DNA from 4 places in the Ruegeria sp. HKCCA4633 genome. Region 3 is predicted to be linked to each of the others. Evidence: riboswitches for the same ligand, from Rfam matches in the RefSeq annotation. Region 3 holds a riboswitch; each other region holds the start of a gene.
The links. Region 3 has a riboswitch for cobalamin ahead of GOV85_RS09805 (DUF1636 domain-containing protein). Riboswitches for the same ligand answer to the same signal wherever they lie in the genome.
Positions count from the first base shown of each region.

Region 1: linked by a shared signal. The riboswitch ahead of GOV85_RS09300 (DUF4198 domain-containing protein) and the one ahead of GOV85_RS09805 (DUF1636 domain-containing protein) in region 3 are both predicted to bind cobalamin.
Region 2: linked by a shared signal. The riboswitch ahead of GOV85_RS16550 (hypothetical protein) and the one ahead of GOV85_RS09805 (DUF1636 domain-containing protein) in region 3 are both predicted to bind cobalamin.
Region 4: linked by a shared signal. The riboswitch ahead of GOV85_RS08530 (DUF1636 domain-containing protein) and the one ahead of GOV85_RS09805 (DUF1636 domain-containing protein) in region 3 are both predicted to bind cobalamin.

Region 1 covers NZ_WQGJ01000002.1:608,387-615,592, reverse strand. The annotation lists gene GOV85_RS21415 (hypothetical protein) at 165-482, shown strand; gene GOV85_RS09320 (energy-coupling factor ABC transporter ATP-binding protein) at 419-1,075, opposite strand; gene cbiQ (cobalt ECF transporter T component CbiQ) at 1,072-1,854, opposite strand; gene GOV85_RS09310 (cobalt ABC transporter permease) at 1,854-2,435, opposite strand; gene cbiM (cobalt transporter CbiM) at 2,432-3,043, opposite strand; gene GOV85_RS09300 (DUF4198 domain-containing protein) at 3,049-3,834, opposite strand; cobalamin riboswitch at 3,963-4,166, opposite strand; gene GOV85_RS09295 (LacI family DNA-binding transcriptional regulator) at 4,427-5,587, shown strand; gene GOV85_RS09290 (ABC transporter substrate-binding protein) at 5,584-6,939, shown strand; gene GOV85_RS09285 (carbohydrate ABC transporter permease) at 6,997-7,206, shown strand, end outside.
Region 2 covers NZ_WQGJ01000007.1:47,416-54,621, forward strand. The annotation lists gene GOV85_RS16530 (bifunctional 2',3'-cyclic-nucleotide 2'-phosphodiesterase/3'-nucleotidase) at 106-1,959, shown strand; RNA gene ffs (signal recognition particle sRNA small type) at 1,999-2,097, shown strand; gene rsgA (ribosome small subunit-dependent GTPase A) at 2,256-3,284, shown strand; gene GOV85_RS16545 (hypothetical protein) at 3,321-4,178, opposite strand; cobalamin riboswitch at 4,311-4,533, shown strand; gene GOV85_RS16550 (hypothetical protein) at 4,624-5,031, shown strand; gene GOV85_RS16555 (protein-tyrosine phosphatase family protein) at 5,034-5,534, opposite strand; gene GOV85_RS16560 (DNA polymerase III subunit gamma/tau) at 5,707-7,206, shown strand, end outside.
Region 3 covers NZ_WQGJ01000003.1:83,064-90,269, forward strand. The annotation lists gene GOV85_RS09795 (SLC13 family permease) at 1-1,813, shown strand, start outside; partial or broken gene GOV85_RS09800 (NAD(P)-dependent oxidoreductase) at 1,894-2,871, opposite strand; cobalamin riboswitch at 2,997-3,214, shown strand; gene GOV85_RS09805 (DUF1636 domain-containing protein) at 3,308-3,682, shown strand; gene cobW (cobalamin biosynthesis protein CobW) at 3,684-4,739, shown strand; gene cobN (cobaltochelatase subunit CobN) at 4,743-7,206, shown strand, end outside.
Region 4 covers NZ_WQGJ01000002.1:420,759-427,964, reverse strand. The annotation lists gene GOV85_RS21585 (ROK family protein) at 1-283, shown strand, start outside; gene GOV85_RS08540 (carbohydrate kinase) at 323-1,249, shown strand; gene GOV85_RS08535 (D-lyxose/D-mannose family sugar isomerase) at 1,265-1,930, shown strand; cobalamin riboswitch at 2,030-2,228, shown strand; gene GOV85_RS08530 (DUF1636 domain-containing protein) at 2,467-2,823, shown strand; gene GOV85_RS08525 (ABC transporter ATP-binding protein) at 2,820-3,596, shown strand; gene GOV85_RS08520 (ABC transporter substrate-binding protein) at 3,609-4,559, shown strand; gene GOV85_RS08515 (iron ABC transporter permease) at 4,561-5,571, shown strand; gene GOV85_RS08510 (LysR family transcriptional regulator) at 5,574-6,464, opposite strand; gene GOV85_RS08505 (proton-conducting transporter membrane subunit) at 6,580-7,206, shown strand, end outside.

The sequences.
Region 1 (7,206 bases), on a different contig from region 3:
AACCGGTGGCTATGGCAACCCCCATTCGACAAGATCTAAGTCAATATCTCGTACAATTTCATGACGCCGTTTGACGAGGACCGAACCCGGTACTTTTGGTTTCAGCACCGAAACACAGACCCCGATAACGCAGAGGTTTTAAAGTTCATGAATGACGCATGCGGATGGCGTTTCTCGAAGACAAAGGGGTGTTGGAGCAGGTGCATCTGGGTATTAAGCACGCCAAGACACCCTATATTGATCTTGGTCTGGATAAGGGCGCAAAACTGTTCCGCAAAGCACTGGACAGCGCTATCGAAGCTGAAACGACATCCATGGGCACCACTGCGCGGGCTTACCGGCCTTTTCCGTATACCGTTTCGCCTGATGAGGGGCAGGGGGCCGATGTGTTGACCAATCGTCGGCAAAGCGCAGCAGTTCAAAATCCCGCGGCGACAAGTCTACCGTTTCTCAATTCAAGCGTGTCCGGGGCCAATGCCTGACGGAAGGATGGCGCATGGCTGACCAGTAAAATGGCCTGTGGCAAACCCTGTAGTATCTCCAGCAGGCGGGCTTCGTTCTGGATATCGAGCGCATTTGTTGGTTCGTCCAATAACAGTGCCCGGGGTTCCATCGCCAATACGGTGGCAAGGGTCACAAGACGCTTTTCGCCCCCCGACAATTTATGTGTTATGCGATCACGCAAGTGCATCAAGTCTAGATCAGAGAGAACTCTGTCGACGATGGCGAGAGCGTCGTCCTTGTTGCGCCCTAGATTGAGAGGCCCAAACGCGATGTCTTCTGCCACAGTGGGGCAAAACAGCTGATCGTCAGGGTCTTGAAACACCAGTCCGATCTCGCGGCGAACCTCGTGAAAATCGGCCTCGGTGCGCCGATCTTTTCCAAGGGCGATCACACTACCCGAGGTTGGCTTTTGCAAACCAAGCGCAATTCCAAACAGGGTGGATTTCCCTGCTCCGTTAGGTCCTGCAATCGACAGGCGTTGCCCTGGTTCAAGCGTAAGCGAGGCGCCGTCCAGTACGGGTGCTTGACCGGGATAGGCGAAATGAATGTCTTCCAGCTTGAGGATCGTCATGCGAAATCCAGACAAAGAAGCCCAATGCACACTATGCATAGAGTCGCCGCAAACACGTAGTCGCGCAGGGTCAGGTTAAATTCCTGCAGCAAGAGAAGCCGTCCAGAGAACCCTCGGCATTTCATCGCTGCTAAGATTCGCTCGGACCGTTCGATGGCGCGGACCAACATCATGCCAACCAGATAGCCAAAGCTGCGATACGTGTGCCAATTAGTGCCCGGTCGAAACCCACGGACCTTCATCGCCGCGCGCAGGCGCATATATTCCTCGCGTAAAACTTCGATGTAGCGAATGGTAAACATCAGAAGGTGGACGAGTGCTTCGGGACAGCGCAGTTTATGCAACGCGTGGCCAAGCGTAACCGGTTCCATCGTTCCAACCAGAACCATCAGGGACAATATGACGGCGTTAGCTGTCAGCGCAATCTCAGTGGCTTTCCAAAGGCCTTGCCAACTGGCCGGAAACCCAAACAAGTTGAACATCGCATCCCCGGGCGTGGTAAATGGCAAAAGTACCAACATGAAGATGATAAAGCTGTCCATCATCGCCATACGTTTGAGCGTTCGGCGAATGGGCAGGCGAGACATCAGCAGCACTCCGATAGAAACAGCCAATGCCGCAATCAGCCCTGGAATGGTGCTGAGCGAGACCGTGACAATGGAAAAAACACTCGCCACCACGATCCGCATCCGAGGATCCAAGCCTTGGATCACCCAAAAGGATGCACCCGTACCAGTCTCGGCCAATGTCTTGGCCTGGGGTTCCAGGGCGTGGGCCATCAGGAGGTCATCTTCTTGCGTGCGGCGATGTAAAAGCCGATTCCGAACAAACCAATGATGTAACCGATGCCACCCAGGATCGTTTGCAGATCATTGTGTTCACGATAGGAGGCAATCTCGCGTCGCAGCGGGCGGGTTTCGTCTCGGACCGCCTGAGCAATTGCGGCGCGTTCTTCGTTCGTCAATGATGCGACAGTCACCTGCGTCCCACCTTCCTTAGGGGCAATCATTGCGGCAGTTTCGACCACGTCAGCTTCAACACCCATTATCGCCGCGACATCGGCAGCAGGCATGGTGACTTCTGCCACATGCCCCGCGCCCAAGTCTGCTTTGAACGTGTGTTCTACCGGGTTGGTCGGGGTGTAAAGGAAGAAACCATCTGTATCGGTCAGTGTTCGTCCCAACTCAGCACCATCGGGCCCGTACACGATGACTTTTTGGTTTTGCGCCATATCGCCGTTTGAAAAGCCCAATTCGCCTTCGATTGCATCGCCTGCAGGAAAGACCCCTGCGATAACTTTGTGGGCCAGCGCAGGAAGCGGCATCAGTGACAACGCAATAACAACGAGCAGTTGCCTCATGCCGATGCGCCTTTATAAAAGAGTTCTGGTTTAACCTGACGAGCCAGTAAAATGGCGAACCCGGTCAGAACCGCTTCGACGGCCATGACAGGGACGTGAGCAAATAACACAAGCTTCGCAGCCGGCAGGAATTCGTCGCCCGACAGCGCCAGCGATACTGCGACAAAAGCCGTCGTAGCTGCGATTGAGAAAGCGCCGCCTATGCCGCCCCAAACTGCTCCTTGAACAGGCGTGCCCTTGGCGATCAGACGACCGAAGATTATCCATGTAAGCACCGCCGGAAGGGCGATGTTGACTGTGTTGATCCCAAGCACTGTCAGTCCTCCAAAGCCGAAGAACACAGCCTGAAGCAGCAAGCCAACAAAAAGCGCCGGAAAGGCCGCCCAGCCGAGCAAAAGCCCGGCCAGACCGTTCAGGATCAAATGCACAGAGGACGGGCCGATCGGAACATGGATCAGTGAGGCGACAAAAAAGCTGGCTGACAACACCCCGGCAGTGGGAATGCGATCCAGGTCCAGCGATTTCAGCCCCATGGCGATCCCGCCTGCTGCCGCGATTACGCCGCCAATCACAACAGGGTTCGAAAGGGCTCCGTCCACAATATGCATATGGGTTACTCCAGATCCCAGGCGCGGATCCAGATCACAGCGTCCTGACTTAGTTCTTTGCCTTCATGTTCAGTCTTCGGGCCCGAACCCAACGCTGCGAAACCCCAGTAGCCTGCTTTTGGCACGCCAAAGGTGAAATAGCCGTTTTCGTCCGAAATTGCGACCAGTGCGCCGCCTGGCAGTGGGGAAGCAGTTGCGTTTTTTGCGCCGTTTCCGGCCAAGTCGGGTTCCGCGGCCATGTATTCGATTTCAATCTCTACGCCAGCCACTGGGTTGCCCTCGCTCAATACACGTCCCGTGAAGGTCGAGCCAGCGATGATGTTATAGGGCTTGTTCAGCGGCAGTATTTCGGTAGCCAAACCTTGCGGCTGGTCCCAGTCGGTGGGCAGCTCGTTTCGGTTCAGATATGCCTTGGTGACCTGCTGGATATAGATATCCTCAGATTCCTCGTAATAAGGCGCAGGTACCGTTACCACGACGTAATCGCCAGAACGTTTCACTGGAACCGAGCCCAAAAAGGCCTTGGCCGTGTTCTCGGGGCCTTCGAACGTGGTTTCTTCCAACGTACCCAACAAATCGGTCTTTTCGCCGTTGTGGATCACATAAAATTCTTCTGGCTTTTCCAGGGTCATCACGTGCCCGGCTTCAAACGGATGCCAGAAGACCAACTTGACCGGAACGTCACCAGGACGATCAATCATGGTATCTTCGGTGTATTCCAGCAGGAAATGAGCCTGAGCCATCGCAGGCAATGCAATGGCAGCTGTTGCCGCCAACAAAAAGTGTTTCACAAACAAGTCCTTCTCACGTCGCGCCTTCCCCGGCACGCATTGGTTTTTGACATTGGGGAATGCGAAACCATTTGCTCAAATAGGCAAACAGTTTCGGCGCACACCCCGTCGCCGACGATCAACGCCCATTCCGAGGGCGCATGTTCGGCAGGTCTCCTGACTTGCGGGTCAAAACGCTTGGCTGGCCTTCCCGGGCATATCCCAGTGGCACGATCAGCCGCGCTCGCCGCTTACAGTTGCGGGGGCAGTTGCAGAATTGGCGAAGAAAAAGCCGCACTGCATTCCCTATTGCCTCCGGGTGAGTCCCCGGAACCGAACATGGCGCGTTGATGGCAGAAAAACTTGTACACGGTCAACTCTCGTTTGCGGCATCGCTTAGGGCAATACCGAATTTCAATAAGGTGTTTCTGCCGTGTAGTTGCGGCTCGGTGCATAGAGGTGATCAGTGTCACTGTCTGACAATCAGTGCGGTGACCTCAGATTTGATGCCGAAGCATAAGTATCCCGGCTTGTGAAACCAGAAATTTACAATACGCACAAAAATTGGACTTTTCCATTGCCGAAACCGGTTTCGGAAACGCAAAATGATGGAATGACAGCGAATCTCAACACGCGACAGCGACAAATCCGATCCCGGCGCGCCTCGGCGACTGGACGGGTGAAGCTTGATGAACTGGCCGATCAACTCGGCCTTTCGAAAAGCACGGTGTCGCGGGCATTGAATGGGTATTCCGACATCTCAGAATCAACGCGAAAGCGGGTTGAGGTGACGGCGCGCAAGATGGGGTATCGCCCGCTCAGCCACGCTCAGGCCATCCGAACGGGGCGCGTGCGTGCCATTGCAATGGTCATCAACAGTGAAGAACCGGATCGGCACAATCCGTTTTTCCAAGACTTTCTGGCAGGGGCTTGTGAAGCTGCCAGTGCGTCTGACTGGACGATGACAATTTCGACCGCGAAGTCGAAACAGGACATGCTGAACATGCTGGGCCGTTTGGTTGAAGAACGTAAGGCCGACGGATTTATACTGCCGCGAGCCGAAGTCGATGATGCGCGCGTTGGATACCTGAAGGACTTGCAGGTGCCGTTCATCCTTTATGGGCGGACTGGCTATGGTCAGGTCGGGTTTCAGGACGATACGTCGTGGTTTGATATTTCCGGCGAAACAGCCATGAGCGACGCGGTCGAACGTCTGGCCCGTTTTGGTCACAGCCGTATCGGGTTTGTCGGCAGTGATCCAAAGTTCAACTACAGCCACCTGCGTCGGGATGGCTATGTCGACGGGCTTAGGGACGCAGGATTGCCAGTTGATCCCGAATTGATACGCGAAGGGGCCCGCACCCGCGAAGAAGGGGCCGCTGAAGCGCGCGCTTTATTGCGTCTTCCTGTCCCGCCGACCGCGATTGTATTTGCGACAGACCAAGCGGCACTGGGAAGCTACTCTGTCTGCGCAGAATTTGGCCTTGAGATCGGGCGCGATGTCTCGGTTCTTGGATATGACGGGGTCCCGGAATGCCAATACGCCAGCCCCGGGCTAACGACGTTCAGCGTCGACTCTAAACGGGCAGGTGAACGCCTTGCTACGATGCTGATACGTCAGACCCGAGGAGAAGAACCCGCAACTTTGCGCGAACTCAGTCAGGCGGTGCTGATTGAACGCGACTCTGACGGACCGCCGCTGCTGACCTCGAACGAGTTGGCGAAAAAAATCAAACGATCCATGGAAGACAATCGGGGAGGAAACCGACCATGAAACTTACACCAAAAGCAGCCAAGCTGATGCTCGGCTCTTCGTTGGCAATGGCGCTGACGGCAATGTCGGTACAGGCGGACACGATCCGTTTCTGGACGACCGAAGAGCAGCCCGAGCGTCTGGCGAAACAACAGGAAATGGCCGACCAGTTCAAGGCGCAGACCGGCACGACCGTTGAGGTGATCCCTGTCACAGAAACAGATTTGGGCACCCGCGCGACAGCAGCTTTTGCCGCAGGTGACTTGCCAGATGTGGTCTACCACCCGTTGCAGTACGCCCTGCCGTGGGCCGAAGCTGGCATTCTGGACACCGAAGCTGCGACCGAAGTGATCGAAGAACTGGGCGCTGATACTTTCGCTCCGGGTGCTTTGGGCATGGCTGCGTTCAATGGTGAAACCGCCTCGGTTCCGGTGGATGGCTGGACGCAAATGGTTGTGTACCGGAAGGACCTTTTTGAAGAGGCCGGTCTGGAAGCGCCCGACAGTTTTGCAGATATTCAGGCCGCACTTGAGGCGCTGCACAACCCGCCAGAAATGTATGGCTTTGTCTCGGCCACAAAAGTTGACGAGAACTTCATGAGCCAGGTGCTGGAGCATGTATTCCTGGCAAACGGCGTCAGCCCGGTTGGCCCCGATGGCTTCCAGCCGCTTGATGAGGCCAAGACCACCGAGGTTTTGGATTTCTACAAGGCCATTTCCAAAGCCTCGCCTCCGGGTGAACTTTTCTGGAAGCAATCGCGTGAGCTGTATTTCGACGGTAAAGCCGCGATGATCATCTGGTCGCCTTTCATTCTTGATGAACTGGCCGGTCTGCGGGACAGCGCCCCTCCGACCATCAACGACGACCCGACATCGCGCGATCTGGCCAGCAAGACCGGTATCGTGACCAAATTGTCGGGCCCGTCGAACCCCGATGGCGCGGCCTGGGGCGACGTGCGGTACTTCGGTATCACCAATGATGCGGACACCGACGCGGCCATGGAATTCGTAAGGTTTGCCATGGATGACGGCTATACCCAGACGCTTGCCATTGCGCCTGAGGGTAAGTTCCCCGTGCGCCGTGGTAATGCAGACAATCCGACTGCATTCTCTGAAGCCTGGGCGGAACTGCCTGTCGGTGTCGACCGTAAGGCCCCTCTGGGCGAGTTGTATGAACAGGCGATGATCGATGAGATCGTCGGTGGTCTGGACGTGGCGCAGCGTTGGGGCGTAGCCGAGGGTCAATTGGCGCTGGCGTCGAAAATGATCAACTCTCAGGCCATCAATCGTGTTGTACGTCAGTACATTGATGACGAGATCGACGCAGCCGCAGCGGTTGCAGCCATGAACGAAGAACTGGCGAAGGTTCAGTAATCAAGTGGCATCTGCAGCGGCGTGCGCGCCGCTGCACTTAACCCTTCGAGGTACCCCATGACTTCGGCCACCCCACCGACCGGAACCGGGGCGTTAGCCAAACGCGAGGCGCGTCTGGCCTGGACGCTGCTGGCTCCGACCGTGATCAGCGTATCGCTTGTGGTGATCTTGCCTTTGCTGGCAATCTTCTGGATCAGCTTCAAGCCATTTACCCTGTCCGATCTCCGCCCACCCGCACCGGTTGTGCGTGAAAGCCTGCGCGGATCG
Region 2 (7,206 bases), on a different contig from region 3:
GAAAAGCCGCATGACGGCCTCGGAAAAATCATTTAAGTTACGCTCTGTGCTATTTAATCAATAACCCTTTTCAAAAGCAGACTATCCGAAGTGAAGCAAAACCCATTGAAGCAGGTACGCCCCGCGAAAAACTACGGGCGTGTTCGCATTCTGGCAACGACTGACCTGCATATGCACCTGACAGGTTTTGACTATTACACAGACACCCAGGACCCGACGCTTGGGTTAACGCGCACCGCCAGCCTGATCCGAAACGCCCGTCAACAAGCCCATGACGCGTTGGTCCTTTTGGTGGACAACGGAGATTCTATTCAGGGTACACCTCTGGGCGAATGGGCTGTTCGTAACGACACACCGCATCCGATGATGCAGGCGTTCGCGGCGCTTGGTTACGACGCCATCGGCCTTGGAAACCATGATTTTGGCTTTGGGCTGCCAACCTTGGACGACATCCTCGCACAAGCGCCATGCCCGGTTTTGTGCAGCAACTTGCTTCGCTCGGGCGGCAATCAGATCTGGCATAGCCATGCAATCCTGGACCGAACCGTATCTGTGAACGGCACCGAGACACCCATTCGCATCGGCCTTATTTCTGGTCTTCCCCCCCAGACCGTCCGCTGGGAAGAACATCACCTGAACGGAGAGGTAACAGCCAGCGGTATCTTCTCAACCGCGCGCGACCTGACTGGGCTTCTGCGCAATCAAGGGTGTGATCTGATAGTGATGTTGGCCCATTCAGGCCTGGGTCCGGCGGATGCTTCTGAAGGCATGGAAAACGCCGTCATCCCCCTGGCAGCTATAGATGGAATCGACGCAATTGTCGCCGGGCACACTCACTTGACCTTTCCAGGCGGCGGCCACGGCGACGCCTCGTATCTCGATCAGGAAAAAGGGTTGATACATGAAACACCGGTTGTCATGGCCGGTTCCGCGGGGTCGTATCTTGGCGTAATCGATCTGGTTGTTACACCTCGGCCAGATGCCGGGTTCAGCGTTACGGATTGCCACGTTGAACTGCACCCTGTCTGTGAAAATGGCGCTGAGGTCGATGAAGACGATGACTTGGTGCGCCTTGTTGCCAATGCCCATCGTCAAACCCGTCGCGCAGTGGCCAAACCTGTGGCGCACGTGGCTGACACCATGCACAGCTATTTCAGCTTCTGCGCACCAGATCGCGGGCTGGCCCTGGTTGCCGCGGCACAGGCTGCAGCTCTGCGTCCTTTCCTGCATGGATCCGCCCCGGGCGAATTACCGCTTTTGTCAGTCGTGGCTCCCGGTAAAAGCGGCGGCCGCGCAGGCCCCAGGCACTTTACGGATGTTCCGGCAGGAGAAATATGCCTGCGCCATTTTGCGGATCTGTATCCGTTTCCCAACGAATTGCGTGCCATCCAGATCAGCGGCGCAGATGTGCTGGACTGGCTTGAAATGTCGGCAAGCATGTTCAACCAGCTTGCCTGTGATGTCGAAACGGATCTGATCAACCCCAAACGCGCCGGGTACAATTTCGACGTCATCTTTGGCCTGACCTATAAAATTGATCCGTCGCAACCAGCGCGCTTCAACGCCGAGGGGCGCATGATCGATCCTGCTAACAGACGGATTCGCGACCTGAAATACGCAGGCCAGCCGGTTCTTCCTGAACAGAGATTAGTGCTGGCCAGCAACAATTACCGCGTCAGCGGTGGTGGGCATTTCCCCGCCGCTTCCACGGCCCAACGCATCAATCTGCCGTCGCTGGACATCAAGGATTTGGTGCGGGATTACCTGTCCGATCGCCTTCCGCCTGATCCAATCGCGCAGCAACCTTATCCTTTTGTGCTGGCACCCCAAACAGGTACACAATCCGTGCTTCGAACCGGTCCGGGTGCGTTAAAACACATTAACGAATTGCGCCCGTTCAAAGCCAGACTGCTGGAATCAGATTCCAATGGGTTCGAACGTATTCGCCTGACATTCTGACGGGTTGTCTTTTGCCCACACCTTCCCTATATCCAGACTCGAGAGGTTGGCGCGGGCGAGCGCCTCGCCAACCTGGTCAGGTCCGGAAGGAAGCAGCCACAACGAGCCCCGCTTGGGTCGATGTCCAACCTCTCACTTCATGAACCTTAGCCACAGGAGGGCTTTATGATTGTAACAAAAACCCTTCGGGCAGCGCGGTTCTGATCTCACACTACTTGCTGACTGCCTGAACACATGACCCGGGGATGCGCGATCGCCATCCGTTGGGATTGCTGTTTCTGACAACAGGCAGACCAATGAATTCTTCACTTTCGGACCTTGGATGGTCCTCTCACTTTGCCGCGCAACACGCGGCTCATCCTTCGTGCACGCCTTTTCGCATCGCTTCCGTTCATAGGGACCGCCTGATCGGGCTGAATCCGCAGGGCGAATCTCCATTGCTGACCCTTGATCAATCGACCGGCAGCTATGCCGTCGGAGACTGGGTTCTCACGGACGACGACAATCGCGTGCAACATCTACTCGACCGGCGCAGCCTGTTGCACCGGCGCGCCGCCGGTACAGGCGCTGCGACGCAACTGATCGCTGCCAATGTCGATGTGCTGTTCATCGTCAGTTCGTGCAACGCTGATTTCAACCTGCCCCGGCTAGAGCGTTATCTGGCACTTGCACATCAGGCAGGATGTTACCCGGTTGTTGTCCTGACAAAGGCTGACCAATCGGATGACCCCAATCGTTTCTCGGAACAGGTGCAGGCTCTGGACCCGTTTCTGACAGTTCTGGCGATCAACGCGCTAGACCTAACGGAATTGGAAAAGGTCTTATCCTGGTGCCCCAAAGGCCAGACCGGAGCACTGGTTGGGTCGTCAGGCGTTGGCAAGACGACATTGTCCAACGGCTTGACCGATCAGGATTTGGCGACGTCAGGTATTCGCGAGAACGACGCTCGCGGTCGGCACACAACCACGGCGCGCGCGTTACACCGGATGCGCAACGGCGGCTGGCTGATTGATACGCCTGGAATGCGCGCATTGCGTCTGCTTGAAGCTCAGGACGGTATCGACGAGGTGTTCTCGGACCTCGCCGTACTTGGCCTGAACTGCCGTTTTTCAGATTGTCAGCACGAATCCGAACCAGGCTGTGCTGTACAGCGGGCGATCAAACAAGGCGTGCTTGACCCTGCCCGCTTGGATCGATGGCGAAAGCTTCGGCGCGAAGATCAGCGCAACTCGGAAACCGTCGCCCAATCCCGGGCACGGGACAAAGCGTTCGGTAAGATGGTGCGGGGTGTCATGAAGGATCGAAAACTGCATAAAGGGCGTTAAGCGAAAAATACTCGGTAATTCAAAAGTCGAGCCTGATCACGCGATCAGGCTCGGCCAAACTGCCGCATTACGCCGAGCAAAAGCTCCGATATGGCCAATCTCTGACAATCCGAAGTCATCAGACCTAAGCAGGTGCCGCTTAGCCTCGGCGCCATAAAGGTCGGCAAGCCGCCAGACAGCTTCGGGCGGGACCATCTGGTCGTCCTCGAAAGTGAACAAATCCACGGGTCTACCGGAGCCGTCCCAACGCGCCTCAGGAAGGTTTTGTCCGATTTCAGGTACATAATTCAAAGGAGCCGTGCACCATTCGCGCCATTGCCAGTAGACCGAGCCCGGCAAGTCCGCACCAAACCCGATCGCATTTCCCGGCAGATAGCCAAGTGCTTTGACCAGTACCGGTGCGTGTCCATACCAGAAAACACCGGCCAATCCACGGTAAGGCCATGGGTGATCACTGAGGGTTACGAGCCCCGAACACACGCAAATCATCCGATCGATTTGGTCGATGTCGGGCTGAACAGGCCCCAGCATCGCACCAACGGAATGACCAATGGTCCATTGCTGCGCATCAGGATAACGCCTGCGCATTTCCGCCCGCGCCGCTGGCATGTCGATCAAAGCCCAATCCGCCATTGTTGCACGCGCATCCTTCATACGGCCGGTCAGAGAATGCCCGAAATCCCGGTAGTCATAGGTCAGACACGCCATACCCCGCTCGGCCGCTAGCCACTGTGCGAAGTGGCGATAATAGTCGCGCGGCACACCCGTTGCACTATTCAGCACAACCACGGTTTCAGGCTCTGACAGCGGTCGGTACAACCGTGCTGCAAGGGTCGTGGACCCGGATGGGAAAAGGAAATCTTCAGCCAACACCGTCTGCTCTGCGTCCAACATGATCCCTGACCCTGCACTGAAAAACTGAATTGCTTGGCTTCAATATTTTAAACACTAAAGAGGAACGTTCCCCCCATCCAGCATGACCACACGTCGGGGTAAAAGATCAGCTTGACTCGGAACCGGATCAGACGCTAGCGATTGTGTGATGGTTCCTGTCCCCCACAAGGGGTCGGGATGAAAAGGGAACACGGTGCGGTTCAGTCTGGTCATCCGGGCGCAAACCAAATCCGCGACTGCCCCCGCAACTGTAAGCGGTGAGCGATGCCAAAACACCACTGGCCCCTAGGGCTGGGAAGGTCGGCAAAGCCATGACCCGCAAGTCAGGAGACCTGCCATCGGAACTGAAACCGAAACTCGGGCGGGGTGTCCGGGCAGGTCCTGACAGCACGTTGCCGTCCCACCTGACCCAACTCTCCTGCCCACCACGCGCGGAGGGCGCAGGATGATCTGGAAGACGAAGACGCATGAATACAGTGCAACGGTGTGTCAGCGGACGGGCAAAACCTGCCCTGCCCTGGCGCGGCTGGCACGCTCAATTTCCGAGGCGATGAAGCAGGCCACAGCCGCCACAAGCGACGGGTTCGAGTTTGAAGGTGGCAGTGAATTGTCACATTGCACGCAAGGATGCCACGCAACTTTCCGAGCGCAATCAGACAGAATTCGCATCTTTTGCGATACACAGCCTGAAGCAGAGCCGCAGGACCTGAACGCTTACGCCGATCTGATCTTTGGAAACACGTTCAGCGCCTTGCCATCCGGCATCATTACAGACCCACCCTGCGCGATGATCGAGGTTGCAAAGCTGCGGCCTCGCAAACCCGTGCACGCGCCTGAACAGATTTCGGCCTAAGACTATACGACTTGAGCCTGAAAATTCTGTGCTGCCCAGGCCAATTGGGCGTCTGTTTCCACGGCACAAGGACGCAGCGCCCGCAAACGCTCCAGGGCTTTGTCTGGCTGTTCGCCGCATTCGACCATCAGCCGCAGAACAACCATTCCCGACCTGCCGCAGCCGCCCCGACAATGCACCAGTACCCGCCCTCCACCCGTCAAAGCATGCCGGGCGGCCGCGCTGATCGAGGGCCACGCCTCTTCAACTGCAGGCGTAGGGGCGCCAAAGTCTTCGATCGGCAGATGCACCCACCGGCTGGCGCGGCTTTGGATATCGCTGCCGAATTCCTGCGCCCCGTTTTGGAGCATCTCGACGTCCGTTGTCATTGAAACAACCAGCCCCGGCTTCCATGCGGCAATCGTATCCAGATCCCTTTCATAATCCCCGCCCCGTCCGGGCATCGATGTCAGGGCAAGTGTACCCCCCGCGACTTGCAGGGCATAGATAACCAGTTGCGACATAAACCAGTGTCCTCCACCAAGAACTCTTAACGAAAATGCACCATAAATTTTGTTGGACCAGCTTAGTGCGAATCCGGTCAGAATCTAAATCAAAAATCATCGCGCCTCGCAGTGGACGCGGAAGGCAGCGACCACTACGCTGAGCCGAAGCACCGAATCCGACCGAGAAAACATGACCGACACGCCCAGCCCCGCCTATCAGGTTCTCGCCCGCAAATATCGCCCGGAAACCTTTGCCGATCTGGTGGGTCAGGATGCCATGGTGCGCACCCTGAAAAACGCGTTCGAAGCGGACCGGATTGCGCAGGCTTTCATCATGACCGGCATTCGCGGCACCGGAAAAACCACCACCGCACGGATCATCGCCAAGGGTATGAACTGTATCGGGCCCGACGGTAATGGCGGCCCGACGACCGAACCTTGCGGCCAATGCGAACACTGCGTGGCGATCATGGAAGGCCGCCACGTCGATGTGATGGAGATGGACGCCGCCAGCCGAACTGGCGTGAACGATATTCGCGAGATTATCGACAGTGTCCGCTATCGCGCCGCCAGCGCGCGTTACAAGATATACATCATCGATGAGGTCCACATGCTTTCGACCAGCGCTTTCAACGCGCTGCTCAAGACGCTTGAGGAACCGCCCGAGCATGTGAAGTTCATCTTTGCAACCACTGAAATCCGCAAGGTGCCGGTCACAGTTCTGTCCCGCTGCCAGCGCTTTGACCTGCGCCGGATCGAACCCGAGGATATGATCGGCCTTCTGCAAAAGATCGCGTCAGCGGAAGGCGCTGAGATCGCAGAAGATGCGCTGGCGCTGATCACGCGCTCCGCGGAAGGGTCTGCAAGGGATGCAACCTCGCTGCTGGACCAGGCGATATCGCACGGGGCGGGTGAAACCACTGCCGAACAGGTTCGCGCAATGCTGGGCCTTGCGGACCGTGGCCGCGTTCTGGACCTCATGGACATGATCCTGCGGGGCGACGCCGCAGGCGCACTGACAGAACTCAGCGGCCAATACGCAGAAGGTGCTGACCCATTGGCTGTCTTGCGCGATCTGGCTGAGATCACACATTGGGTGTCCGTCGTGAAGATCACGCCAGACGCCGCCGAAGACCCAACCGTTTCTCCGGACGAACGGAGCCGTGGCCAACACATGGCAGAGGCCCTGCCGATGCGCGTTCTGACCCGGATGTGGCAGATGTTGCTGAAAGCGCTCGAAGAAGTCTCGGCCGCGCCCAATGCCATGATGGCCGCTGAGATGGCCGTTATCCGCCTGACCCATGTTGCTGATCTGCCCAGCCCTGAAGAACTGGTCAAACGGCTGCAGGACGCCCCGCCGCCTCCGGCAGGTGGACCTAGCGGCGGCACCTTGATGTCTCGGCAGGGTGCAACACCCGCGCAGGCCAGCGCCACCCCCGCATCCACATACGCCTCGGCCCCACGTGGTTCAAGCGGCGCGCCGGTTGCCGCATTGGCACAGGATGCTCAGACGGCCCTGGCCCGGTACCCGACCTTTGAGCACGTGGTCGAACTGATCCGCGCCAACCGCGACGTGAAGCTTCTGGTTGAAGTGGAAAACGGCGTGCGACTTGTGTCTTATCAGCCCGGTCGGATCGAGTTCACCCCAGCCACGAATGCACCGACAGACCTTGCGCCCCGGCTGGGCTCT
Region 3 (7,206 bases):
TGTGTCCGAGATCGTCAGAATTGATCTTTCCGCAATATTGGTTTTGGTTCTTGTCGGCTTGCTAAGCTACGCGCCCGGCCTTGAGAATCTGGCGGATGTGCCGCGTCTGTTTGATGGATTCGCGTCAAACGCAGTTATCTCGATCATTGCGGTCATGATTGTTGGCGCTGGACTGGACAAAACTGGCATCATGAACAAGGTTGCGGCTGCTATTTTGAAATATGGCGGCAAGTCGGAAAACCGGGTTCTGCCGATCATATCCGGAACCGTTGGCGTCATTTCGTCTTTCATGCAGAACGTGGGCGCGGCCGCATTGTTTCTGCCGGTTGTCAGCCGGATATCCTCGCGATCTGGAATACCTCTGTCGCGCCTGCTTATGCCGATGGGGTTCTGTGCGATTCTGGGCGGCACGATGACGATGGTGGGGTCTTCACCGCTGATCTTGCTTAATGATCTGATCCAGACAGCAAATGACGGATTGCCGGACTCTCAGAAAATGCAACCGTTCGGATTGTTCTCGGTAACGCCGATCGGTGCGGTATTGATCCTGACCGGCATCGGGTATTTTCTGTTGCTGGGGCGCTGGGTTCTTCCCGAAGCGGAAGGGGAAGACAACACTGGCACCGGTCAGGGCACACAGGAGTATTTGCAGAGGGTCTACGGGCTAAAGGCAGATGTATTCGAAGTTGTTGTGCCCGCGGAAAGCCCGCTGGTGGGAAAAATTCTTGCCGATATCAACCACGAGAGCCACCTGTACATCATTTCAACTTTCTATCGCGGTAAAACCTCGATGGTTCAGGTTCTGACCGCAGAAATCGCGGCCCCTTGTCGGCTGGCTATTGTCGGACGACGTTCTGAGGTTCAGGAATTTGCCACGAAATACGGTTTGACCGTTCTTCCTGATCTGGACATTTTTGTTGAAGAGTTCGCCCCCACCAATGCCGGCGTGGCCGAAGTGGTTATCACCCCGGACAGCAAACTGATCGGGAAATGCCCGCGTGAGCTTTTGTTCCGCAAGACTTATGGCATGTCGCTGCTTGCCATTCACCGAGGGGAAGAAACGCTCAGCCACGTTGAGACTGAAGATCACGAATCCACTCAGATAGGGCTTGAAAAGTTCCATGCCGGGGACATGCTTGTTGCGCATACCCGTTGGGACAACCTTATGCGGATCACGCGCGATCCCGATTTCGTTGTGGTGACAACCGATTTTCCACAGGATGAACTGAGGCCGCAGAAGGTCGGGTGGGCCCTTGCCTTTTTTGCCATTTCATTGTCCCTAATCCTGTTCACGGACGTGCGCCTTTCGCTGTGTCTTCTGACCGGGGCAGCCGGAATGATGTTGACCCGCGTGCTTAGCGTGGATGAGGCCTATCGTGCCGTTGGATGGAACACCGTCTTCCTGCTCGCCTGCCTCATACCTTTGGGACAGGCCGTGCAGAACACCGGCACAGCTGCATGGATCGCACAGCAAATCATGGTCATTCTTGACGGCTGGCCACTTTGGTCGCTTCAAGCAGGCATTGCCGTTCTGGCAACAGCGTTTTCATTGGTCATGTCGAACGTTGGCGCCACCGTTCTGCTCGTACCACTGGCCGTATCAATTGCCGTGGCTGCAGGAGGCAACCCAGCAGTCTTTGCACTCACAGTCGCCATATCAACCTCGAACAGCTTCATCATCCCGACCCATCAGGTCAACGCACTGATCATGGGTCCGGCCGGATACAAGGTCATGGATTTCGTACGCTCGGGCGGCATTATGACTGCTTTGTTCCTGATCGTTTCGTTGGTGATGATCAACGTCCTGTACTAGCGTAGCAATCGGGGCCGGATTTATGGGCTGACCAACCCCGACTGCCAATGACACCTCACTGGAAAGCCCAGGCTGGACCTTTACGCCGGACCTCGCCCTTGCGGAACAACCTCGTACCCTGGCTCTTCCGGTTCATCATCTTCCATCTCCGGCGGGAAACCGGGGGCTGTGATGTCCAGGCCTGTCGCCTCTTCCAGTCGTTTGATGATATTCGGCGACAGCTCGCGATCCCCATACCGGGCAATGCCATCTTCAAAAATCTTGATCATGACCGGGTTCATTTCCAGAGGCACCCCGGCGCGGTCAGCGACCTCTTGAAACAGACCAATGTCCTTTTTCACCAAGTCCATAGTGAAAGAAATATCGCGCGATCCGTTCAGGATGACCTGACTTTCCGTTTCATGCACAAAGGACGTACCGGACGAGATTTTTATCGCCTCGTATGTTGTGTTCAGATCCATCCCGGCAGCCTTTGCCGTGACCAGCGCTTCGGCGCAGGTGATCAGGTTGGCCGTGGCCAGATAGTTGGTCATCACCTTCAAAACCGAGGCAGAGCCCAATTCACCAGTGTGCAAAACACGCCGCCCCATGGTGGTCAGAAACGGCAGAATTCGCTCAAAAGTCGCACGATCACATCCCGCGAAGATCGAGATATTGCCGGTGGCCGCCCGGTGGCACCCGCCCGAAACCGGGCAGTCCACTGCCGCGCCTCCGCGTTCGATCACCTCGGCCCCCAAACGCTTGACTTCGGCCTCATCGGTTGTCGACATCTCCATCCAGATTTTGCCGGGGCCCACTTCGGGCAGCATCTCTTGCATGACCGCATCTGATGCCGCAGGCGATGGCAAGCAGGTGATGACGGCATCGCAATCGCGCATCAACTGTGCCGGACCTTCGGCTGCCTTTGCGCCAAGGGCGACGAACTCGCCCACCAGATCCGCGTTCAGATCATGCACTATCAGATCAATCCCGTTTCGCAGCAAGGAACCCGAAAGCTTGCCGCCAACGTTTCCCAACCCGATGAATCCTACTTTCATATGTCGCCTCTCCCTGCTGGCTTGTACCCGTCATGCGATCACGGATTTATCTGACCATTCATGCCGCCCAACGACAACCACAGGTCGCTTTTCACACCCACACCCTGATGTTACGCGCAACGCGCTTGACAAGCGGGCCAGCGGTGCCGCATGACCCATTCGTTGGTGTCGGCAAGAGCCGATGAAAAGGGAATGCGTCAACGGATCTTCCGCCAAACGCAGCCGCCCCCGCGACCGTGACCGGAGAGGGTGCCCAATGCCACTGGCCAAGGCCGGGAAGGCGGGACATCCGACAGAGGACCCTGACGTACCGGGCCTCTGACATCCGCAAGCCGGGAGACCTGCCAGCACCCGAAGTTGAAACCGGGCGGGGTGTTCCGGTATCGGGTCCATGTTGCAACACGTGGCCCGCTTGAAACCCCGTCCCCCGCGAAGAGGATTTGGGGGGATGAGAGACATGACTGAGACCACACCGGTCGAACTGCTGGTCTGCACGACCTGCCGCCGCGGGCTGCCCATCGAAGACGATGCGCAACGCCCCGGCACTTTGCTGCACCAGGCATTGGAACAAGCCGAACTGCCTGAAGGCATCACCCTGAAACCTGTCGAATGCCTTTCGAACTGCGATCAGGGCTGTTCTATCGTGCTGCGTGGTGGTCCCGATCGCTGGACCTTCGTTTACGAGAACCTGAACGAATTAGACCATGTCGATGTAATCGTCGACGGCGCAACCAAGTATCTGGCCACCGAAGATGGCCTGGTGAAATGGCGCGAGCGCCCTGAACATTTCCGCAAAAACTGCGCCTCGCGCATTCCCCCGATTGGAGCCTGACATGTCGAATCTCGAAAAACTTCCCGTCACCGTGATCACCGGCTTTCTGGGCTCGGGAAAAACAACGCTGGTCAAACACCTGATGCAGAACCCTCAGGGCAAACGTCTGGCCGTCGTCGTCAACGAGTTTGGCGATGTGGGCGTGGATGGCGATATCCTGAAATCCTGCGCCATCCCGGATTGCCCTGCGGAAAACATCATGGAGTTGGCAAACGGTTGCATCTGCTGCACCGTCGCGGATGACTTCATCCCGACCATCGAGGCGCTGATGGCGCTGGAACCGCGCCCCGAGCATATCCTGATCGAAACCTCTGGCCTCGCCCTGCCAAAACCGTTGTTGAAGGCGTTCGACTGGCCGGATATCCGCTCAAAGATCACTGTCGATGGCGTGATCGCTCTGGCCGATGCCGAGGCCGTCGCCGCCGGTCGCTTTGCCCCGAATGTCGAAGCTGTCGATGCCCAGCGCCTCGCCGACGACTCGATCGATCACGAAACGCCGCTGTCCGAAGTGTTCGAAGATCAGATCTCGTGCGCCGACATTATCCTTCTGACCAAGCCTGATCTTGCAGGGCCCGAAGGTGTGGCCAAGGCCAAAGAAGTGATCGCCGCCGAAGCCCCTCGCCACCTGCCTGTTGTCGAAGTCGCCGAGGGCGTTGTGGATGTCCGCGTTGTACTGGGTCTGGAAGCCGCAGCCGAGGACGACATGGATGCGCGTCCGTCGCACCACGACGGTCACCACGATCACGAGCATGACGATTTCGAAAGCACCATCGTCGAGTTGCCGGAACAAACCGATCCAGCTGATCTGGTCGCCAAGATCGAACGTCTGGCGACCGAGCTGAACATCCTGCGGGTCAAAGGTTATGCGGCAGTACAGGGCAAACCCATGCGCCTGCTGGTTCAGGCTGTGGGCGCACGCGTCCGTCACCAATATGACCGCCCATGGGGACCAGAGGAAGAGCGCCGTTCGCGTCTGGTTGTTATCGCCGAGCATGACGACATCAAAGAGGCCGAAATCCACGCGATCCTCGCGGGCGTCACCGAGGCTGCCGAGTAAACCATGCACGTCGTCTTCCGCGAAAGCCACGGGCTCGAGGAAACCGAGACCCCAACCGATCTGGGCCAAAGCCCGGCGGATCTGGTTGTTTTGTCCTTCTCGGACAGCGACCTCGGCGCTTTCGCGGCGGGCTGGCATCGTGGCGGCGGAACCGAGGGGCGAATGCCGACGCTTCGATTGGCCAATTTGACCGCGCTCAAACACCCTCTGTCCGTCGACACCTATGTCGAGCAGACGTTGGACGGCGCCAAGGGCATTCTGATCCGCCTGATTGGCGGCGTGCCTTACTGGTCCTACGGCTTGCAACAGGTTCTGGCGCTGGCGCATGCTAAGGGCATCGCGCTTGCCGTTCTGCCCGCGGACGGGCGAGAGGATACGCGGCTGGATGACTACTCTACCCTGCCCGTTTCAACGCTGCGCCGTTTGGCCCATCTGTGTGACACCGGTGGTGAGGTCGCAGCGCAAGCCGCATTGGCCCAGATGGCCTTGGCAGCAGGGCTTTATGCCGGGCCGGTGATGGGCGCAAAGACCCTGCCTGAATGCGGCGCATGGTGCCCGGATCGCGGTGTAATCCCAACGGATACCGCGTTCGAAGGCGACGCAAAACGTATCGTCGTCACGTTTTACCGCGCATATCTGACGTCGGCCGACACTGCCCCAGTCGCAGCTCTGATCCGCAGTTTGCGTGCGCGCGGATTTGCGGCAGTGGGCCTGTTCGCACCTTCGCTCAAAGCGCCAACTGCTGCCGATTGGTTGCGCGAGACGCTTGGGGCGTTGACCCCCGCTGCCATCATCAACGCAACGTCCTTTTCGGGCAAAGGCGCGTCGGGCACGTCTCCGCTGGATGCCGCCAATGTGCCGGTGTTTCAGGTCGCTCTGGCCACCTCGCGCCGCAAAGCCTGGGCTGAGGCGGAACGCGGTCTCTCGCCTGCCGACCTTGCCATGCATGTTGTCTTGCCTGAGGTAGACGGACGAATTTCGGCGGGCATCGCCTCGTTCAAAGAACCGGGCAAACGCGATCCTCATCTGGAATACTCCCGCTTTGCCCATCGGGCCGAGGCCGAACGGATCGAAGCCATTATCGACCGGGTATCAGGCTGGCTGCGCCTGAACGACAAACCAAAGACGGATCAGATCCCGGCGCTTGTGCTGTCGACCTACCCCGGGAAAGACTGGCAGATGGCCCATGCGGTGGGTCTGGACGCGCTGGCATCCGCCGAGGCGATGCTGTCCGATCTCCAGAACGAAGGTTATGACACCGCGCCAGCAGAACCGATTGCCGAGACTCTTTTGGACGCTCGGATTTCATGGCCGCTGGACGAGTACTTGCAAGCGCTGACCTATCTGCCCGAGCAATTGCGAACCGACCTTCGAACGGTTTGGGGCAAATGCGAAGACGATCCGGCCTTTGCAGATGGCGCGTTTCACTTTACAGCTCTACGCCGGGGCCAAGCTCTGGTCGCGCTGCAACCCGAACGCGGAACACCGGAACTGCGCGATGACGATTATCACGACCTTTCGCGCACGCCCCGTCACAGCTATGTCGCCTTTTATTTGTGGCTGCGCAAAGGTCTTGGTGCGGACGCGCTGATCCATATTGGTGCGCATGGCACATTGGAATGGTTGCCCGGGAAGTCCGTTGCACTGTCTGCTGATTGCTGGCCCGAAGCGCTGATCCGCGACCTGCCAGTGATCTACCCCTTTATCGTCAATGACCCCGGCGAAGCCGCGCAGGCCAAGCGTCGGATCGGGGCCGTCACGCTGGGCCATATCCCACCGCCGATGAAGGAAAGCGGGACGCCGGACCGGATGGTGCGGTTGGAGTCGCTGCTGGATGAGTTCTCGAACGCAGACGGGTTAGACCCCAAGCGCCGCGACCGTTTGCAAGAAGATATTCGGGACGAAGCGCAGGCCATCGGGCTGGAAAACGATCTTGGGCTCGATCAAGCCACCTGCACAGCCGAGGCGATCACCCGGATCGACCGTTTTGTCTGTGACATCAAGGAAAGCCAATTCGGCGACGGGCTACATATCTTTGGCCGCGTGCCCGAAGTGACAGGCAATCTCGACCCAACGGCTTCGGCCCATGCCGAACGAAGTGCTCTGATCGACGCGCTCGGGGGCAAAAGGATCGAGGCTGGCCCATCCGGCTCTCCCTATCGTGGGCGGTCGGACGTGCTGCCGACAGGGCGGAACCTTTATACAACCGACCCACGCTCGGTCCCAACCCGCGCAGCATATGCGCAGGGCGTCAAACTGGCTGAAGAGCTTGTGCGCCGTCATCTGCAAGAAGAAGGCGATTACCCCAAAGGGCTGATTGTTGACCTGTGGGGCTCAGCCACCATGCGTACTGCGGGCGAAGAATTCGCCATGGCGCTGCATCTTCTGGGTGTAAAGCCTGTTTGGGACAAAGGTTCAGAGCGTGTATCTGGCATCGAGGTGCTTCCGATCACGGATCTCAGTCGCC
Region 4 (7,206 bases), on a different contig from region 3:
CTCGGACCCCATCGCAGTCAAAACAGCGCAGATGTTCACCACGCATCTGGGCGCACTTATGGGCGACATGGCAGTTACTCTGATGCCTGCCGGTGGGGTATTTCTTGTGGGCGGCGTCGCCGAGAAAAACCGTTGGCTCTTTGATCAGGACTTTAAGGATGCGTTCAACGGCGGTGGACGTTTTAGTGAGTTGCGAAAGTCATTGAACCTGTACGTCTCAGAACAAGCCGAATTTGGCATCATTGGTGCAAACAACTTTTGCAAGAACGCCCTCAAGCGTTAAGCGACGTGCCCCACAAGAACTCCAGGAAAGGACTGTCGAATGATCTTGTGTTGCGGGGAAGCCCTGATTGATATGATCGCCGAGCCGACAGTTTTCGGTGCGCACGGCTTTGTTCCGCATACCGGCGGGGCGATCCTGAATACAGCAGTCGCCATGGGGCGTCTAGGCGTATCTGTGGGGATGCTGACGGGCATTTCAACGGACATGTTCGGCCAGCAGTTGATCACCGCATTAAACGCCAGTCACGTTGATACATCGCATGTGATCGTCTCGGATCGCCCCAGCACACTTGCCTTTGTTCAACTTCAAGATGGGCACGCAACCTACAGCTTTGTCGATGAAAACACGGCTGGGCGTATGTTGACGCCGGAAGAAATGCCAGATCAGCTTCCAGCAGTCTCTGCTTTGTATCTAGGGGGTATTAGTGTGGCGTGTGAGCCCTGCGCGGATGCCTACGCGTCATTGTTGAAGCGTCATGGTGGCGAACGTGCGGTGATGCTGGATCCGAACATCCGTCCGGGCTTCATCGAGGATCAGGCCCGGTTTCGAACACGCCTGAACCACATGATCGCGCAATCCGATATCGTCAAAGTTTCCGACGAGGATCTGGACTGGATCATTCCCGGTACCGAGCCCGAGTCGGCGAAAGCCGCGTTGTTGTTGCGGGCCGGGCCAACGGCCCTGATAGTGACCCGGGGCGGTGATGGCGCACATGGGTATCTGGCAGATGGATCAAAGGTTTCGGTGCCGGTGAAACAGGTGCAGGTCGTAGACACGATCGGTGCCGGCGATACGTTCAATGCTGGTGTGCTCACCGCACTCAGCCGTGCTGAGAAACTGACCAAACAAGGCGTGCGAAACCTGACCCCAGAAGCGTTGCGCGCGGCCATGGAACTGGGAGCCGAAGTCGCCGCTGTAACCGTATCCCGTGCCGGGGCCGAGCCGCCCTGGGCGCATGAGCTTTAATTCTTGGAAAAACCAATGAAACGATCCGAAATTAACCGCATCAAGTCCGAAGCGCAGGCTTTCATACAATCCTTTGGAGCCGTGTTACCACCTTTTGCCGATTGGTCGCCCGATCAGATGCGAAGTCCTGTAGCTGAAACGATCCGCAGTCGGGGGCTGGGCTGGGACATCACCGATTACGCTCAGGGTCGGTTTGACGAACTCGGCCTGTTCCTCTTCACTCTGCGCAATGGTGAGGTGAATGATCTGAAATCAGGTCGCGGGATGTTGTATGCGGAAAAATTGCTGATCTCGAAAGATAAACAACTGTCTCCGATGCATCGTCACATCGTAAAGGCCGAGGACATCATCAATCGCGGCGGGGGTGATCTGGTGCTGGAGATTTACGCATCTGACCCTGACGGGGGCATCGACCGGAACACGCCAGTGACGGTACCCAGCGATGCCTGCCCTGTTACGTTGCAACCAGGTGAGCATTTGCGGCTGAAACCGGGGCAAAGCGTGACCCTTATGCCGGGTGTCTGGCACGCATTCTGGGCAGAACACGGCGATTGCCTTATTGGAGAGGTTTCGACTGTGAATGATGACCGTACGGATAATGTCTTCGAAGATTCCATCCTTCGGTTTTCACAGATCGAAGAAGACGCTGCGCCGGACTTCTTGTTGGTTTCCGACTATTGATATCAACCAGGCTAGAACCGGCCAACGTGAATGTGAGCCGCGCCCAGATGTTTTGGATCGGCTCGACTGCTTCTCCTTCTTGACAAGTCCAGCACCGCCAGCCTAGCTGAGTTGGATGGTTCCGAAAGGGATGAAAATGGGAATACGGTGCGGCGCTGTATTGCGCCAAGTCCGTGACTGCCCCCGCAACTGTAAGCGGAGAGCGACGCCACTGCGCCACTGACCCCGAAAGGGTTGGGAAGGTGGGCCAAGCTTTGACCCGCAAGTCAGGAGACCTGCCATCCGATGTTTAACCAACCCGGGGCGGGGCGTCCTGGAAGGAGGCTTTGATGGCACGGTTTTCGCGTGTTTCCATTTTTGGCACCTTCTGTCCGCGCTTGGTTTCAAGCAGAGCGGACAATGCAACAGGTGACTGATAGCTTTATCCTCAACCCCAATACCTATTGTGCTGTGGCCTCGCGAAAAGATCGCGATTCTCAAAATAGTAATGTTATAACATTGTATTGTAGTTTGATCAGCGGTAACCGGTGCGCACAATGACGAAAACTGCAGATCATTTCCTACTTGTATGCACGACATGCACAGGCGCGATGTCCACCGATCAAGTGAGTGGCGCATTGGCGCGAAAACTGCCCGAAGGGTTTGCAATCCGGGAGGTCGCGTGCATGGCGGGCTGCGACCGGCCAACCACCGTCGGTTTTCAGGCACCGGGCAAGGCGCAGTATTTGTTTGGTGACATCGTTTCGGAACAGGATCTGGATGCAGTGGTGGAATTCGCCGGGCAATATCAGCTCAGTTCCGATGGTTGGACAAACGCAACTGACCGCCCGCTAACACTGTTCACCAAAACCTTGTCGCGCATGCCTGCCTTGCCATCGCAGAGGCCGTCATGAGTTTCCTGGCTGTCGAAAACCTAGAATATTATGCCTTGAACGGTGATGTGCTGCTTCAGGATGTGTCCTTTGGCTTGGAAGAAGGATCAATTCTGGCGATTGCGGGACCGAATGGGGCTGGGAAGACTACGCTGCTCAAGCTGCTTTGCGGAATCGAACGTATTGCGCTGGGTGATGTGCAGATAAAAGGTCAAAGCCTGCGCACCTTGTCGGCCCATGAACGCGCGCGGACGATCGCTGTGGTTGGCCAACAGGAAATGCCGGATAGTCGGTTGCGATTGCACGACTATGTTGCACTTGGCCAAATTCCGATCAAGGCTGACAAGTCCGCGTCTGAGCACAGGGAAGATCTTGACCGGGTTTTGGAAACAACGGGTTTAATGCACCTTTCCCGCAAACCTATGGGTCAGCTATCGGGGGGTGAGAGGCAACGGGCGCATATCGCACGTGCGCTGGCTCAAAACCCGTCTCTGTTGTTTCTGGACGAGCCGACCAATCACCTAGACCCGGATGCCAAGGGGCACATGTTGTCTTTGGTCGCTGAATTGGGCGTGACGGTTGTCATGATCGTCCACGATCTGGTCATGATCCCGGAATTTGCCACTCATGTGGCGTTAATGAAATCAACACGTCTGACAGGGTTTGGCCCTGTCAACGATGTTCTGACAACGGATCGTGTCCGCGACACGTTTGGAGTGGATTATCTGTGTTTCCAGCATGAGGGCCGCATGATCCCTGCTCTGGATATTCGAAAACGTAAACTGTCATCATAACAGGAGCTTACAATGATGCAGAAACTCTGGCCTGTGGCTGTGTTCACTGGCCTGGCAAGCGGCGCAGCCGCGGATGCCATTACAGTGGACAATTGCGGCGAGCCACTGGTTTTTGAAACAACGCCAGAACGGCTCGTTGTTCACGACATGAACATGACTGACATGGCGTTTGCTTTGGGTCTGCAAGACAAGATCGTCGGCCTGACCGGCATCACAGGCTGGTACAAGACCAGCCCGGATTTTGATGCACAGCGCGGCGACATCCCCGAGTTGGCTCCGAAATATCCTACAGTTGAAAACCTTGTCTCTGTCGAACCCGATATGTTTTTCGCTGGTTGGTATTACGGAATGCAGCCAGGTGGCGAAGTGACCCCAGACACGCTGGAACCCTTTGGCATCAAGACCATGGTCTTGACCGAAAGCTGCGTGCACCTGAACAAAGACCGCCCCGAAGCCAGCATGGATCTGCTGTTTGACGACGTCCTGCGTTTGGGCCAGGTGATGGGTGTCGAGGCTAAGGCGGAAGACCTTGTCTTGGGCTGGAAAGTCCAGTTGGATGCCCTTGAGGCAAAAACCGCCGATCTGGATAAACCTCGTGTTTTCCTGCTGGACGGGCCGGCAGATGCGCCTTTTACCGCAGGTAAATTCGCCATCCCGGACGCCATGATTGCCGCTGCGGGGGGTGTAAACGTCACACATGACATGGATACCAGCTGGGGTCGCACCTCTTGGGAAACCGTGGCAGCCGCAAACCCGGAATTCCTGGTGCTACTGGACTATCAAACAGGAAATGGTGCAGAAGATACCTTCCAGTTTCTGAAAGATCATCCTGTCATGTCACAAACCGATGCAGTCAAGAACGCGCGCTGGATCGGCCTGCGTTACGAGGAATTGACACCCGGACCGGCAAATATTGAAGCCATTGAAAAGATGGCCAATGCGATGCATCCGGAGACCAACTGACATGGTCCATTTGGGCCGATCGATCTTGCTGGGGGCGGTCATTCTGACCGCCCTTTTGCTGCTGTCTACGATCTATGGCACAACCTCGATCCCAATGGCCGAGGTCTTTACCGCCATTGGCTTGGGGACCGGCCTGACAGAAGGTGAAATGTCCCCGGTGCATCGGATCGTTTTCGACCTTCGCCTCCCCCGAGCCTTGTTCGCCGCTGTGATCGGCGCAGGGCTGGGCGTAGTTGGCGTGGTTTTGCAAACAACCACGCGCAACGATCTGGCCGATCCGTTCCTTTTTGGCCTGTCCTCGGGGGCGGCGGCTGGGGCCGTTCTTGTCATAACGGTCACTGGCGATGTGCTGGGGGTCTGGACCCTGCCTTTGGCGGCGTTTTGCGGGGGGCTAATAGCCTCTGGCATTGTTCTGGCTCTGGTTCAGGGTTTGCGCACAAGTGCGCCGGAAAAGCTGATCCTGGCCGGTTTGGCTGTGTCTTTCCTGTTTTCCGCGATTACAAATTATTTGATTTTTTCCGGCGACAGTCGTGCGGCGCATTCGGTTATCTTCTGGATGCTGGGCGGATTGGGTCTTGCCCGATGGCAGACCTTTCCACTGGTCCTGACCGGGCTTGCCCTGATCCTAAGCTACGCGCTTTATCGCAGTCGCTGGCTGGATGCCCTTTTGACCGGAGATTTCACTGCGTCGTCACTGGGAATTCCCGTCCAGGGTCTTCGATTCCGAATGTTCTTTGTGGCTGCGTTGGCTACGGCCAGTTTTGTGTCCGTGGCTGGTGTCATCGGATTTGTTGGGCTGATGGTGCCTCATATTGCGCGCGGCATTGCTGGTACGCTGCACCGAAACCTGCTGATTACCTCGGCCATCGTAGGGGCGATTCTGCTGACGCTGTCGGATATTCTGTCCCGCCTGCTCTTGGCCCCACAGGAACTGCCCGTGGGTATCGTGACAACGTCTATCGGGTCTCTTTTTGTTTTCCTGTACCTGTTCAAATCCGCGCGTGGTGACTGACCTCAGACACCGTCCTGCGTGTCCGATCCATGCGACAAGAGCTCTTGCACCAAAGGGTTCGGGAACCGGCGTTTGAACGTGATCGCGTGGAAGTTTTCCTTGATTTTCGGGTGCTCTTGCGCCTCGACCAGACGACCCGAAATCAACTCATCCTGAACAACGATCGGAGCCACCAGAGCCAGCCCGATATCCTCCCGTGCAAGCAGCCGCATCATCGCCATGTCGTCCACCTCGGCTGCCACCTGAGGGCGCACCGACATGCGGCTGGCCATGGCATCAAAAGCCGTGCGGACACTGTTGTTCGTTGTGGGCAGGATGAAGGGTTGTTCTTCCAATAGATCCCGTATTGAACGTGTCGGTTTCAGACGATCGGGGGTTCCGACGATGCTCACCGGTTGTTCGGCCAAATGATGAGTGACAAAGCTGGTCAAACTGTCGCTTGCGGGTTCGTGGTTCATCAAGACCAGGTCGAAATTCAGCGTTTCGAGCCCCTCCAGCAACTCGCTTGGGCTACCGGACCTTAAAATAACCTCGACGTCTGCGCGCGCCAAAATGGGCCGCAAAAAACGAATCTGAAAGTTGCGAGAAAGGGTGGACTGTGCCCCAACCCTAAGAGCTTGCCGCGTATTCCCCGCGTCCTGCAAGGTTGCCACAAGTTCCTGACCTGTCGCAAAAATCGCATCGGCGTGGTCCAGAGCGATATGTCCGGCTTCGGTGAGATGCAGCTTGCGGCCCCGGCGTTCAAACAGCGGATGACCAAGCCGGTCTTCCAGTTCTTTTATCTGCACCGACAAGGCCGATTGAGAAAGATTCAAACGCTGCGCCGTGCGGGTCAAGTTCCCGTCATGAGCGACGGCCCAGAAGTAGCGCAGGTGATGATAGTTGAGCGGCATATCGTTCTATTTATATGAACGAAACACATCAAACAATGTATTTTTCTTATGTTGCACTGCGAAATATGTCGAACGGAACAAGTCGAGTCAGTATCGAACGTCAAGGGACACACGCATGAGTTACCTGCTTCTACCCCTCCTAAGTCCAATGATCTTGTTGGGATCTGCATATTACTGCAGCCGACATCCGGGGATGCGTCCGGGCAATTTGCCGAAAGTCGCAGAATGGGCGGCCCTGGCGGCATTTGGCGTGTCTGCCTTGGCGGTCATGCTGCTAATTGCAAAAGGGTCCGGGACCTCGACGATGATCGGCTTTTGGGGAGTGGGCCTTTCGGTCCGGTTGGATGCTGTAAGCGCCACAATGTTGATTCTGGTCAGTTTCATTGGCTGGATCGTATTGCGGTACTCTGCAACATACATGGACGGAGAACCAAGGCAGGGTGCCTTTAGCGGTTGGATGTCTGTCGCGCTGGCCGCCGTTCTTTTGTTGGTGATGTCCGGCAACATCGTCCAACTGCTGGTCGCCTGGATTGCAACAAGCCTGGCACTGCATCAACTGCTGCTGTTCTACCCCGAACGTACCACGGCACAACGCGCAGCGCGCAAAAAGGCTGTTGTGGCGCGAATCAGCGAAGTTGCGCTTGGTCTGGCCGTTGCCTTGCTGATCATCGGCTACGGCACCACCGACATCGCTACGATCCTGTCAGAAGCACAGCCGACAGTAACCACAATTGTCGCCGCC